Regions from separate parts of the Actinomadura geliboluensis genome, predicted to be linked through region 2. Evidence: predicted binding sites of a transcription regulator. Region 2 holds the regulator's gene; the other holds the start of a gene.

Region 1 (5,947 bases), on a different contig from region 2:
CGATCTTCGAGGGCGTGCTGACCATGACCGGTCACGGCGGCACCGGCACCGCGGTCTGGCTCGCCTACGCCGTCCTCGCCCTCGCCGCCGTGCTGGAGGGCACGTCCTGGATACGCGCCTTCTACCAGGCCCGCAAGGAGACCCGCGAGAACGGCCGCGACCTCGTCGAGCACGTCCGCCGGTCGCCCGACCTGACGTTCAAGACCGCGCTGTTCGAGGACAGCGCCGCGATGGTCGGCCTCGCGCTCGCCGCCGGCGGGCTGGTGCTGCGGCAGCTGACCGGGTCGGACTTCTGGGACGGGCTCGCGTCCGTCCTCATCGGCGTGCTGCTCGCCGGGCTCGCGCTGCTGATCGGCCGGGAGAGCTCCGTCCTGCTCATCGGGCGGGCCGCCGACCCCGCCGACCAGCGCGTGATCCGCGCGGAGATCCTCCGCGCGCCCGGCGTGACCGGCGTGGACGAGCTGCTCACCATGCACTTCGGGCCCGAGCAGCTGCTCGTCGCCGCCAAGGTCAACTTCTCCGACGCGATCAGCGCCGACCAGGCCGAGGACGTCGCCGGCGAGATCGACCGGCGGCTCCGCGAGCGGATCCCGATCATCCGGCACGTGTTCCTCGACCCGACCCAGCGCCCCGCGCGCGAGGGGTCGGCGGCGTGATCAAGACCTCATCCGGGTACCGTCTCAACCGGTGGACCCGGCTGTCTGGCATCCGGTCAGTTCATGTAAAGTCACGCATACGAGTTCAAAGCACTCGTGACGACAACTGAATACCGCTCATCCAGAGGGGTGGAGGGACCGGCCCTGCGAAGCCCCGGCAACCACCCGGCTGTGGCGCGTCGCGATCCTGCGAGGCCGGCCGGGAGATGGTGCCAACTCCGGCCTGCGACCAAGGTGGCGCAGGGAAGATGGGGAGAAAGGCCTCGCTTCATGGCACTCACGCCTGCCACAGACCTCGGACCCGCGACCGCGCTCGTCTGCCGCGAATGCGGCACCACCCGCGATCTCGGCCCTTTCTACGCCTGTGAAGAGTGTTTCGGCCCCCTGGAGATCGCCTACGACTTCCAGGGCGTCACCCGGGAGTCCATCGCGTCCGGGCCCCGCAACATCTGGCGGTACCGCGGGCTGCTGCCCGTCCCGGCGAACGTCGCCGACACCCCCAACACCGAGCCCGGCCTGACCCGGCTCGTCCGCGCCGACAACCTCGCCGAGAGCCTCGGCCTGCAGAGCCTGTGGGTGAAGGACGACAGCGGCAACCCGACCCACTCGTTCAAGGACCGCGTCGTCGCCGTCGCGCTCGCCGCCGCCCGCGAACTCGGCTTCAAGGTGCTGGCCTGCCCGTCCACCGGCAACCTCGCCAACGCGGTCGCCGCCGCCGCGGCCCGCGCCGGGATCCGCAGCGCCGTGTTCGTCCCGTCCAACCTCGAAGCCCAGAAGATCATCACGACGGCCGTGTACGGCGGGACGTTCGTGACGGTCGACGGCAACTACGACGACGTCAACCGGCTCGCCTCGGAGATCGCCGGGGAGCAGGACGACTGGGCGTTCGTCAACGTCAACGTCCGGCCCTACTACGCCGAGGGCTCCAAGACGCTCGGCTACGAGATCGCCGAGCAGCTCGGCTGGCGGCTCCCGGACCAGATCGTCGTCCCGGTCGCGTCCGGCTCCCAGCTCACCAAGATCGACAAGGCGTTCCAGGAGCTGATCAAGCTCGGCCTGGTCGAGGACCGCCCGTACCGCGTGTTCGGCGCCCAGGCCGCCGGCTGCGACCCGGTCGCCGCCGCGTTCAAGGCCGGGCACGACGTCGTCCGCCCGGTGAAGCCGGACACGATCGCCAAGTCCCTCGCCATCGGCAACCCGGCCGACGGCCCCTACGTCCTGGACGTCGCCCGCCGCACCAACGGCGCCGTCGAGGATGTCACCGACGCCGAGGTCGTCGAGGGCATCCGCCTCCTCGCCCGCACCGAGGGCATCTTCGGCGAGACCGCCGGCGGCGTCACCGTCGCCACCCTCCGCAAGCTGATCGACGCGGGCACCCTCGACCCCGCCGCCGAGACCGTGATCATCAACTCCGGGGACGGGCTGAAGACCCTGGACGCCGTCGCCCCGGTCGTCGCACCGTCCGCGAACATCGCCCCGTCCCTGGAGGCGTTCCGCGCCGCCGGCCTCGCCTGAGAAAAGGAGCACCCATGAGCGTTTCCGTGCGCATCCCGACGATCCTGCGGACCTACACCGGCGGCGAGTCCGAGGTGAAGGCGGAGGGCGCGACCCTGCGCGCCGTCGTCGCCGACCTGGAGGCGAGCTACGCCGGCATCTCCGCCCGCATCCTGGACGACGCCGGCAAGATCCGCCGCTTCGTCAACGTCTACGTCGGCGACGAGGACGTCCGCTTCGCCGACGGCCTCGACACCGCCACCCCCGACGGCGCGCAGATCTCGATCATCCCCGCCGTCGCCGGAGGCTGACGCCCCGCCCGCCGCCCGGTCCCGTCCGCACGGGGCCGGGCGCGGGTCTACGATGGCGCGGTGCCAGCGGAACTGATCAACCTCGCCGACGACCTCGGGAACAGCGTCGTGCTGCGGGTGACGGGCCAGGAGAGCCACGGCCTCACCGGAGAGATCGAGGTCGGCAGCTATTTCGTCAGCGGCGGCATCAAAACCTGGCTGGACGCCGAAGACCTCACCGCCTGGGAAAAGGTCCTCGACACCCTGGCACAGGGAGGCGACGCCGCCTGGCGTGAGGGCCAGCGCGCGACCGAGATCCACCTGGAAATCGATGACTACGACCGCGTTCACGTGGCCGTAGTCGACTCGCACTCTTTCCTGGTGACCGTGGAACTCACGATCGAAGTCGCCGACGACTGGCTGGCGGACCACCGCGAACGCCTGGCGACCGTCCGCGCACTGCTCCCCGAATAAGGGACGCGCACCGATAGCCTCCACCGCGTGAGCGACGACATCCAGCAGGTTCAGCCACTCGACTCCGCGATAGCCGAAGAGTGGCTGCGCAAGACCGACGAGCCGGACCTGCGCGCCGTATCGGCTTCCAAACTCCGCGAGGGCCCGTGGTGGCACGTCAGCGTCTGGGTCATGGAATTCATCCGCACTGACCCCCTCGAATCCGAACTGCGCCACCGCATCGCCGACGCACTGAGCGCCGTCCCCGGCGTTACGGACGTCGAGGAGGAGGACCGCGAAGTCTGGACAGTGACCGGCGACCCGACGGGCAAGGCCCTGGTCGAAGCAGCAGCGCAGGTAGTGGACGATTTCTCCGACCAAACCCGCACCGCTCTCTAGCATCTCCGGCCCGACCGGGCCGGGCACAGCTACGCCGCCCGTGACTTCACGGATTACCGCGACTAGCGCACTCTCGACGAGTTCGCCCTGGAGGCAGCGCGCCCGGCATATCCCGACGGACCTCGACGACCCCGAACAAAGCGCCGACGAGATCCTCGCCTATCGTCCCATCGCCCTCTAATCCGGATCACGAGTTGCTCTGAAGCGCCGCTAGAAACTCATCTGCCGGCCCTTCTCAATGCGACCAGATTGACCGGGCAGACGTCGCCGCAAACGCGTTCTCCGAAAGCGCCCAAAAGCCAGGTGCCGAGCAACTGTCATTGAGTGACAAGGTGAGCATCCGTCCGTCGAGAACCAGTTCGTGCGTGAACTCGTTAATGAGCCGCCTCGTTCGCTGACGGACGGCAGCAAGCCAGGATGCGCTCATCGATCAACGTTCCGAACTTCGGGGGCTTCGCCGATGCCCGCGCGGTGGCGGCGGCAGCGGAGCAGGCGGGATGGCTACGCCCCGCCAGCGGAGGAGGTACGCAACCTCGTCTCCTACGTGCACGGGCAGCGTGCGTCCCTACAGGACCGGCCCACGAGGCTGTCCGTTCCGTGACTGTTCCGTGCCACCCGGGGCACGGCCAGAGGCGACGGGCTAGGCTTACCTCCCGGAAGGGGAGTATCCCCAAAGTGGCGAGCCCGTCATCACGTCCGTCCATGGCGGACCGGGCCGTTCGGCCGTGGCGTTCGCACGGCGGGAGAGACCTTCGGAGCTGCTTTTCTGCTGCCCGGAGGTCTTCATGGGCGAGGCCCAGAATAATTTCGGAAACATCGCGCTGCTCCCCGGGCTCGGGGCGTGTCTTGTCGCTCTGATCCTCTTCACTCTCATCGCCGTCGTCATCGTCCCGGCGGTGTGGTCGAGGACGCCGGAGCGACGCGAGGCGGCGTTGGTCGTGCTTCGCCTGCTCCTCCGTCACCTGTCCGAGCGGAGGGCGGCTCGCATCAAGCGAGGGTCGAGTTCCTCGCGGCGCCGCTCCTGACCGTCGCGGCGCGGCCGCCGGCGCGTCCGGTAGCGGCCTGGACCCCTCCCACCTCCGCTGCCGAACGCGCGGAACAGGACGTCGTTGCCGCTGGACGAGCACGTTCAGAGGGGCGCGGCGACACACCCGTGAGACTCCCGGAAAAGCTCCCGTCGCAGGTGAGAACGGGTCTGGACGGGTAGGTGAACCTTCCCCCGGCGAGGATGTGTGGCGCTTGCACTCGGCAGGGTAGAGTGCTAAACAAACGGTTGGCACTCTGCTGTGGAGAGTGACAGCTTCACAGTCTGGGTCGGGGCGATGAGGCCTCAGTCCGGCGGCGGAATGGAAGTCGTCGGCGGGGGCCGTCCGTCGCGGGCGTCGGCTCGATCCGTCTAAGCCACCTTGTTCCGGGAGGACTGGAGCCTATGGCTGCAAAGATGATCGCGTTCGACGAGGAGGCCCGTCGCGGTCTCGAGCGCGGCATGAACCAGCTGGCCGATGCCGTAAAGGTGACCCTTGGTCCGAAGGGTCGCAACGTCGTGCTGGAGAAGAAGTGGGGCGCCCCCACGATCACCAACGACGGTGTGTCGATCGCCAAGGAGATCGAGCTCGAGGACGCGTGGGAGAAGATCGGCGCGGAGCTCGTCAAGGAGGTCGCCAAGAAGACCGACGACGTCGCGGGTGACGGCACCACCACCGCGACCGTGCTGGCCCAGGCGCTGGTGCGCGAGGGTCTGCGGAACGTGGCCGCGGGCGCGAACCCGATGTCGCTGAAGCGGGGCATCGAGGCCGCGGTCGAGCGGGTCAGCGAGGAGCTGTCCAAGCTGGCCAAGGACGTGGAGACCAAGGAGCAGATCGCCTCCACGGCGTCCATCTCCGCGGGCGACCCGCAGATCGGCGAGATGATCGCCGAGGCGATGGACAAGGTCGGCAAGGAAGGCGTCATCACGGTCGAGGAGAGCCAGACCTTCGGTCTGGAGCTCGAGCTCACCGAGGGGATGCGCTTCGACAAGGGCTACATCTCGCACTACTTCGTGACCGACCCCGAGCGGATGGAGGCGGTCCTCGAGGACCCGTACATCCTGATCGTTCAGGGCAAGGCGTCGGCCAACAAGGACCTGCTGCCCGTCCTCGAGGGCGTCATGCAGTCCGGCAAGCCGCTGCTGATCATCGCGGAGGACGTCGAGGGCGAGGCCCTGGCCACCCTGGTCGTCAACAAGATCCGCGGGATCTTCAAGTCCGTGGCCGTGAAGGCCCCGGGCTTCGGCGACCGCCGCAAGGCCATGCTGGGCGACATCGCCACGCTGACCGGCGGCCAGGTCATCAGCGAGGACGTGGGTCTCAAGCTCGAGAACACCACGACCGACATGCTGGGCCGCGCCCGCAAGGTCGTCATCACCAAGGACGAGACCACCATCGTGGACGGCGCCGGTGACGCCAACGAGATCGCGGGCCGGGTCAACCAGATCCGCACCGAGATCGACAACACCGACTCCGACTACGACCGCGAGAAGCTCCAGGAGCGCCTGGCCAAGCTCGCGGGCGGTGTCGCGGTCATCAAGGCCGGCGCCGCGACGGAGGTCGAGCTCAAGGAGCGCAAGCACCGCATCGAGGACGCCGTCCGCAACGCCAAGGCCGCGGTCGAGGAGGG
Region 2 (5,947 bases):
CGGCGACCCCGTCGAGCGCCGTCCACGCGTCCGGCGCCAGGGTGGAGAACAGCAGGCTCGCGTCCGGCAGCAGCGCCCCGCGGCCCGGCTCCAGCGTGACCACGAACGGCGCGACCCGGCCCGGGAACCGCGCCGGGTCGGCCTCCCGGAGCGTGACGAGCCCCTCCCACGCGACCGGCTCGTCCACCGCGAACCAGGTGATCACGGCTTCCACGCCGAGGTCGCGGAACGTCGCGTCGGTCAGCCGCTCGGCGACCGCCTCGCGCAGCCCCTCCGCGGTCTCGGCGAGGCGGCGGCGCCACCATGGGGGCTCCGGCTCGGCGGGGGCGCCCGTCGACCAGCGCGTCCCCGGGCCGGGCAGGCCGGAACGCCGCTCGCCGCCGGCGCCGTCGACCACCGTGCAGTGCCAGCCGTCCGGCCCGCCCTGCAGCAGCACCCGCGCCGGCGCCCGTCCACGCTCGGTCGCACCCTCGTCCACCATCCCGTTGACACTATCCACCCAAGAGGGGCGGCACGCTGCATTCCGGCCGTCCGGCGCGTGGTTTCCGGACGACACGGCGGCGGTTGCTCGACCTGGGCCCGTATGTAGGTACGGTCGGAACAGCGGCCAGACGGTCTGACCCGACCTCCCGGAGGTAGCGTGACCCACCCCGAGCAGGTACTGCGTTCTGCGAAGGAACGGGAAACGGTGAACGGCGCCGTCCGTGCGCTGCGCTCCGCCGCCCCCGACGGCTGGGAGCGGCTCGACTTCGCGTTCCGCGCGACCGTCGGCATCGACAGCGCCTCGCTGGAGGTCGAGGACGCCGATGGCGGCCGCCGCACCGCCGTCCCGCCCGGGCAGGCCATCGGCAGGATGGACGAGCTGCGCCGCGTCATGTACCGCGCCGGCAAGGGCGCCTGGTTCACCGCCCGCCTCCAGATCGAGCGCTCCGGCCGGTTCAGCGCCGAGTTCGACTACGACGGCGAACCGGACTTCACCCCGCCCCTGACGGCCTCCGCCTACGCCCAGGACCTCGACCGCTTCCCCCGCACGGCCGCCCACATCCCGGACTGGCTCCGCGCGAAGCTCGACGAGTCCTGAGCAGCCGGTCGGGCGGGGCAGACTTGAAGGGTGCCCTCAACGCTTCCCGACGGAGATCCCGTACCGGCCGACGGCGCGCTGCCCGGCAGTGCGCTGGACGGCCTGGGGGACCGCCCGTTCGCCTTCTACGTCCATGTGCCCTTCTGCGTGACGCGGTGCGGGTACTGCGACTTCAACACCTACACGGCGACGGAGCTGGGTCCGGGGGCGAGCCGCGACTCCTACGCCGACACCGCCATCGGCGAGGTGCGGATGGCCCGGCGCGTCCTCGGTGACGCGGATCTCCCCGTGGAGACGGTCTTCGTGGGCGGCGGTACGCCGACGCTGCTCCCGCCGGGCGACCTGGGGCGCGTCCTGGACGCCATCGACGCCGAGTTCGGGCTCGCTCCGGGCGCGGAGGTGACGACGGAGGCCAACCCCGAGTCGGTGGACGAGGCGTACGTGGCCAAGCTCCGGGAGGCCGGGTTCACCCGCATCTCCTACGGGATGCAGAGCGCGCGCGAGCACGTCCTGGCGGTGCTGGAGCGCACCCACACACCCGGACGCGTCCCGCAGGTCGTCGAGTGGACGCGCAAGGCGGGCTTCGAGCACATCAACCTCGACCTCATCTACGGGACGCCGGGGGAGACCGACGACGACTGGAGGGCCTCCCTGGAGGCGGCCCTCGCGTCCGAGCCCGACCACGTGTCGGCGTACGCGCTGATCGTCGAGGAGGGCACCCGCCTGGCCGCCCAGGTGCGGCGGGGCGAGCTGACCGCGCCGGACGACGACGCCATGGCCGACCGCTACCTCATCGCCGACGAGATGCTCGGCGGCCACGGTCTGCACTGGTACGAGATCTCCAACTGGGCGTCCGACCCGGCCGCCGCCTGCCGCCACAACATGCTCTATTGGACGGGCGCCGACTGGTGGGGCGTCGGCCCGGGCGCGCACAGCCACGTCGGCGGAACCCGCTGGTGGAACGTCAAGCACCCCGCGGCCTACGCGTCCCGCCTGGCCGAGGGCACGACCCCGGCCCATGCGAGGGAGATCCTCACCGACGACGACCGCCACATCGAGCGCGTCATGCTCGAACTACGCCTCGCCCAGGGCTGCCCCACGACCCTCCTGGACGACAAGGCCGTCCGCCGGGCGATCGACGAGGGCCTACTAGAACCGGCCCCCTACGAGGAAGGCCGAGCCGTCCTAACCCTCAAGGGCCGCCTCCTGGCCGACGCAGTAGTCCGCGACCTCACCTAAAGCGAACCCCAGCCACCGACCACGGGCAGGCACGCGGAGCGAGCGCCAGCGAGCGCAGCGGGTCTGCCCGCCGAGCCGGTCGACCGCAGCGCCACGAGGAGACCCGCACGGTCACAAGAACCGGAACCGTGGCGTGAGGATCGACCGGCTCGCAACGGGGGTTCCAGGGGGTCGCCCCCCTGGGTCATACAGTCACGAAGTCGATCAGTTCTTCCACCCGGCCCAGAAGGGCGGGTTCCAGGTCGGTGTAGCTGTCGACCGAGTTCAGGATCCGCTTCCAGGCGGCGCCGGTGTCGTCGCCCCAGCCGAGTTCGGCGATGACGCCCTCCTTCCACGGGATGCCGCGGGGGATGCGGGGCCAGGCGCGGATGCCGACGGCGGCGGGCTTCACCGCCTCCCAGATGTCGATGAACGGGTGGCCGGTGATCAGGACGTGCGGGGACGACACCCGCGCGGCGATCCGGGACTCCTTGGACCCCTCCACCAGGTGGTCGACCAGGACGCCGAGGCGGCGGTCGGCGTCCGGGCCGAACTCCTCGACGATCGCGGGCAGGTCGTCGACGCCTTCGAGGTACTCCACGACGACGCCTTCGACGCGCAGGTCGTGGCCCCAGATCTTCTCGACCAGTTCGGCGTCGTGGACGCCCTCCACGTAGATGCGGCTCTCCTTGGCCACCTGGGCGCGCAGCCCCTGGACGGCGATCGAGCCGGACGCCGACCGCGCCGGCCCCTTGGGCGCCGCGGCGGGCCTGACCAGGGTGACCGGCTTGCCGTCGATCAGGAAGCCCGCCTTCGCCAGCGGGAACACGCGCCGCTTGCCGAACCGGTCCTCCAGCGTGACGCCGAACTTGTCGCAGCCGACGACCGCGCCGCAGAAGCCGCTGCCGGGGTCCTCGGCGACGAGCCCCGGCTCGGCGGGGACCTCCGGGATCTGCCCCTTGCGCGGCCTGCGCCAGTCGCCGGCGAGCACGTCGTTTCCGTAGTCCTTACTGCGCACGGGTCCGCACATTAACCCGGCGGGACGGCCCGGCGGTGTCGCCCCTCGTCCCTCGGCGTGGCGTCCGCGTCCGATACGGATAGGATCGCGCCGCCGTGCGGGGAGTGCGCGGGCACTCCGATCGGGGGTGCGGGGCCGTACAATTGGCACTCTAGAGTATGGAGTGCCAGCGGAACGGCCGACCGGACGAGGGAGGTGACGCCGTGCTGGACGACCGCAAGCTCGCCGTCCTGCGCGCCATCGTCGAGGACTTCGTCTCCACCAACGAGCCGGTGGGGTCGAAGGCCCTGGCGGACCGGCACAACCTCGGTGTGTCGCCCGCGACCATCCGCAACGACATGGCGGTGCTGGAGGAGCAGGGCTACATCACCCAGCCGCACACGAGCGCCGGGCGCGTCCCGACCGACAAGGGCTACCGGCTGTTCGTCGACCGGCTGTCGACGATCAAGCCGCTGTCGGTCGCCGAGCGGCGCGCGATCGAGACGTTCCTGTCCGGCGCCTACGACCTGGACGACGTGGTCAGCCGCACGGTGCGGCTGCTCGCGCAGCTCACCCGGCAGGTCGCCGTCGTCCAGTACCCGTCGCTGACCCGCTCGTCGGTGCGGCACGTCGAGCTGGTCCCGGTCGCCGAGGGGCGGCTGCTGCTCGTCCTGATCACCAACACCGGGCGGGTGGAGCAGCGGGTCATCGAGACGCCGGCCGCGATCTCCGAGGAATCGATCGGGCACCTGCGGGCGTTGCTCAACACGTGCCTGGACGGGCTCGGCCTCGGCGACGTGCCGACGGCCGTCGCCGACCTTCCGGAGAAGGTGGGGCCGGACGAGCGGCCGGTCGCGGCGGCGGTGCTGTCGGTGCTGCTGGAGACGCTCGTCGAGAAGCACGAGGAGAAGATCGTTTTCGCCGGGGCGGCCAACCTCGCCGCCGTCGACTTCTCGCAGAGCCTGCGGGAGGTCCTGGTGGCGCTGGAGGAGCAGGTGGTGCTGATGAGGCTGCTCGGCGAGACCGGCGACTCCTCTACAGTTACGGTGCGGATCGGCACCGAGAACCCCGACCTGGGGCTCCGATCGACCTCGGTGGTCGCCGCGGACTACGGGGTCGGCGACCTCACCTTGGCCAGGCTCGGAGTACTCGGGCCTACACGCATGGATTACCCCAGCACGATGGGAGCGGTACGGGCAGTGGCACGCTACGTGGGACAGATCCTGGCGGGGTCGTAAGGTGGCGAACGACTACTACGCGACCCTGGGGGTCCGGCGCGACGCCAGCGCCGACGAGGTGAAGAAGGCCTACCGCCGGCTGGCGCGGGAGCTTCACCCCGACGTCAACCCGGATCCGGAGACCCAGGAGAAGTTCAAGGAGATCACCCAGGCGTACGAGGTGCTCTCCGACCCCAAGAAGCGGGAGATGTACGACCTCGGCGCGGACCCGTTCGCGTCCGGGGCGGGCGCGGGGGCCGGCGGGTTCGGCGGGGCCGGGTTCCCGTTCAGCGACATCATGGACGCCTTCTTCGGGACGGCCACCCAGCGCGGCCCGCGGTCGCGGGCGCGGCGCGGCCGCAACGCGACGCTGCGGGTCGAGCTCGACCTCGCCGAGACCGCGTTCGGCACGACCCGCGAGCTGTCCATCGACACCGCGGTGGCCTGCGCCACCTGCGACGGGTCCGGCTGCGCGCCGGGCACCCACCCGGAGACGTGCGAGACCTGCCACGGCCGCGGCGAGGTCCAGCAGGTCCAGCGCTCGTTCCTCGGCCAGGTCATGACGGCGCGGCCGTGCCCGGCGTGCGGCGGGTTCGGGTCGGTGATCCGCAACCCGTGCACCGAGTGCTCGGGCGACGGCCGGGTCCGCACCCGGCGCACCGTCAAGGTGAAGATCCCGGCCGGGGTGGAGAACGGCATCCACATCCAGCTCGCGGGCGAGGGCGAGGTCGGCCCGGGCGGCGGCCCGCCCGGCGACCTGTTCCTGGAGATCGTGGAGAAGCCGCACCCGATCTTCGAGCGGGAGGGCGACGACCTGCACTGCACGGTCGAGATCCCGATGACGGCGGCGGCGCTCGGTACCAGCGTCACCATCGAGACGCTGGACGACGCCGAGAGCGTCGACATCAAGCCCGGCACGCAGTCGGGTCAGGTGATCACGCTCTACAACCGGGGTGTCCGGCACCTCAACGAGAGCGGTCGCGGCGACCTGATGATCCACGTGAACGTGGAGACGCCGGGCCGGCTCGACGAGGAGCAGGAGGAGCTGCTCCGCCGCCTCGCCGCCCTGCGCGGCGAGGAGCGCCCGCCCGGCAAGTTCGCCCCCGGCCAGCGCAGCGGCGTGTTCTCACGCATCAAGGACGTCTTCAACCAGCACTGAAGCGAGGTGGCGGCGGCCTACCGGGAGGGCCGCCGCGGCGGTTCCGAGCATTGAGAGGCCCACATGAGCCCGCCGGTGTTCCTCGCCGGGGCGGACGCGCTGGAGCGCGGCACGGTCGTCCTGGACGGCCCCGAAGGGCGGCACGCGGCGGCCGTGCGGCGGCTGCGGCCCGGTGAGCGGGTCGACCTGACCGACGGCGCCGGCCTGCTGGCCGAGTGCGTCGTCACCGCCGCCGACCGCGCGTCCCTCACCCTGGACGTGCTGGCCCGGCACCG

What was found. The regulator HrcA, encoded in region 2, represses chaperone genes, less so after heat shock. The targets are predictions, from matches to a motif close to TTGGCACTCTCNNNNNGAGAGTGCCAA.
Region 1: a site for HrcA is predicted at 4,566-4,592, ahead of groL (chaperonin GroEL). Genes of this name have one in related genera too.

Annotation. Positions count from the first base shown of each region.
Region 1 covers NZ_JBICUA010000025.1:36,863-42,809, forward strand. The annotation lists gene ACGFI1_RS44255 (cation diffusion facilitator family transporter) at 1-656, shown strand, start outside; SAM riboswitch class I at 771-911, shown strand; gene thrC (threonine synthase) at 927-2,171, shown strand; gene ACGFI1_RS44265 (MoaD/ThiS family protein) at 2,186-2,461, shown strand; gene ACGFI1_RS44270 (DUF5959 family protein) at 2,522-2,914, shown strand; gene ACGFI1_RS44275 (hypothetical protein) at 2,942-3,292, shown strand; gene groL (chaperonin GroEL) at 4,722-5,947, shown strand, end outside.
Region 2 covers NZ_JBICUA010000001.1:745,141-751,087, reverse strand. The annotation lists gene ACGFI1_RS03570 (hypothetical protein) at 1-481, opposite strand, end outside; gene ACGFI1_RS03565 (antitoxin YezG family protein) at 689-1,081, shown strand; gene hemW (radical SAM family heme chaperone HemW) at 1,112-2,320, shown strand; gene ACGFI1_RS03555 (DUF3097 domain-containing protein) at 2,505-3,317, opposite strand; gene hrcA (heat-inducible transcriptional repressor HrcA) at 3,521-4,534, shown strand; gene dnaJ (molecular chaperone DnaJ) at 4,536-5,672, shown strand; gene ACGFI1_RS03540 (16S rRNA (uracil(1498)-N(3))-methyltransferase) at 5,736-5,947, shown strand, end outside.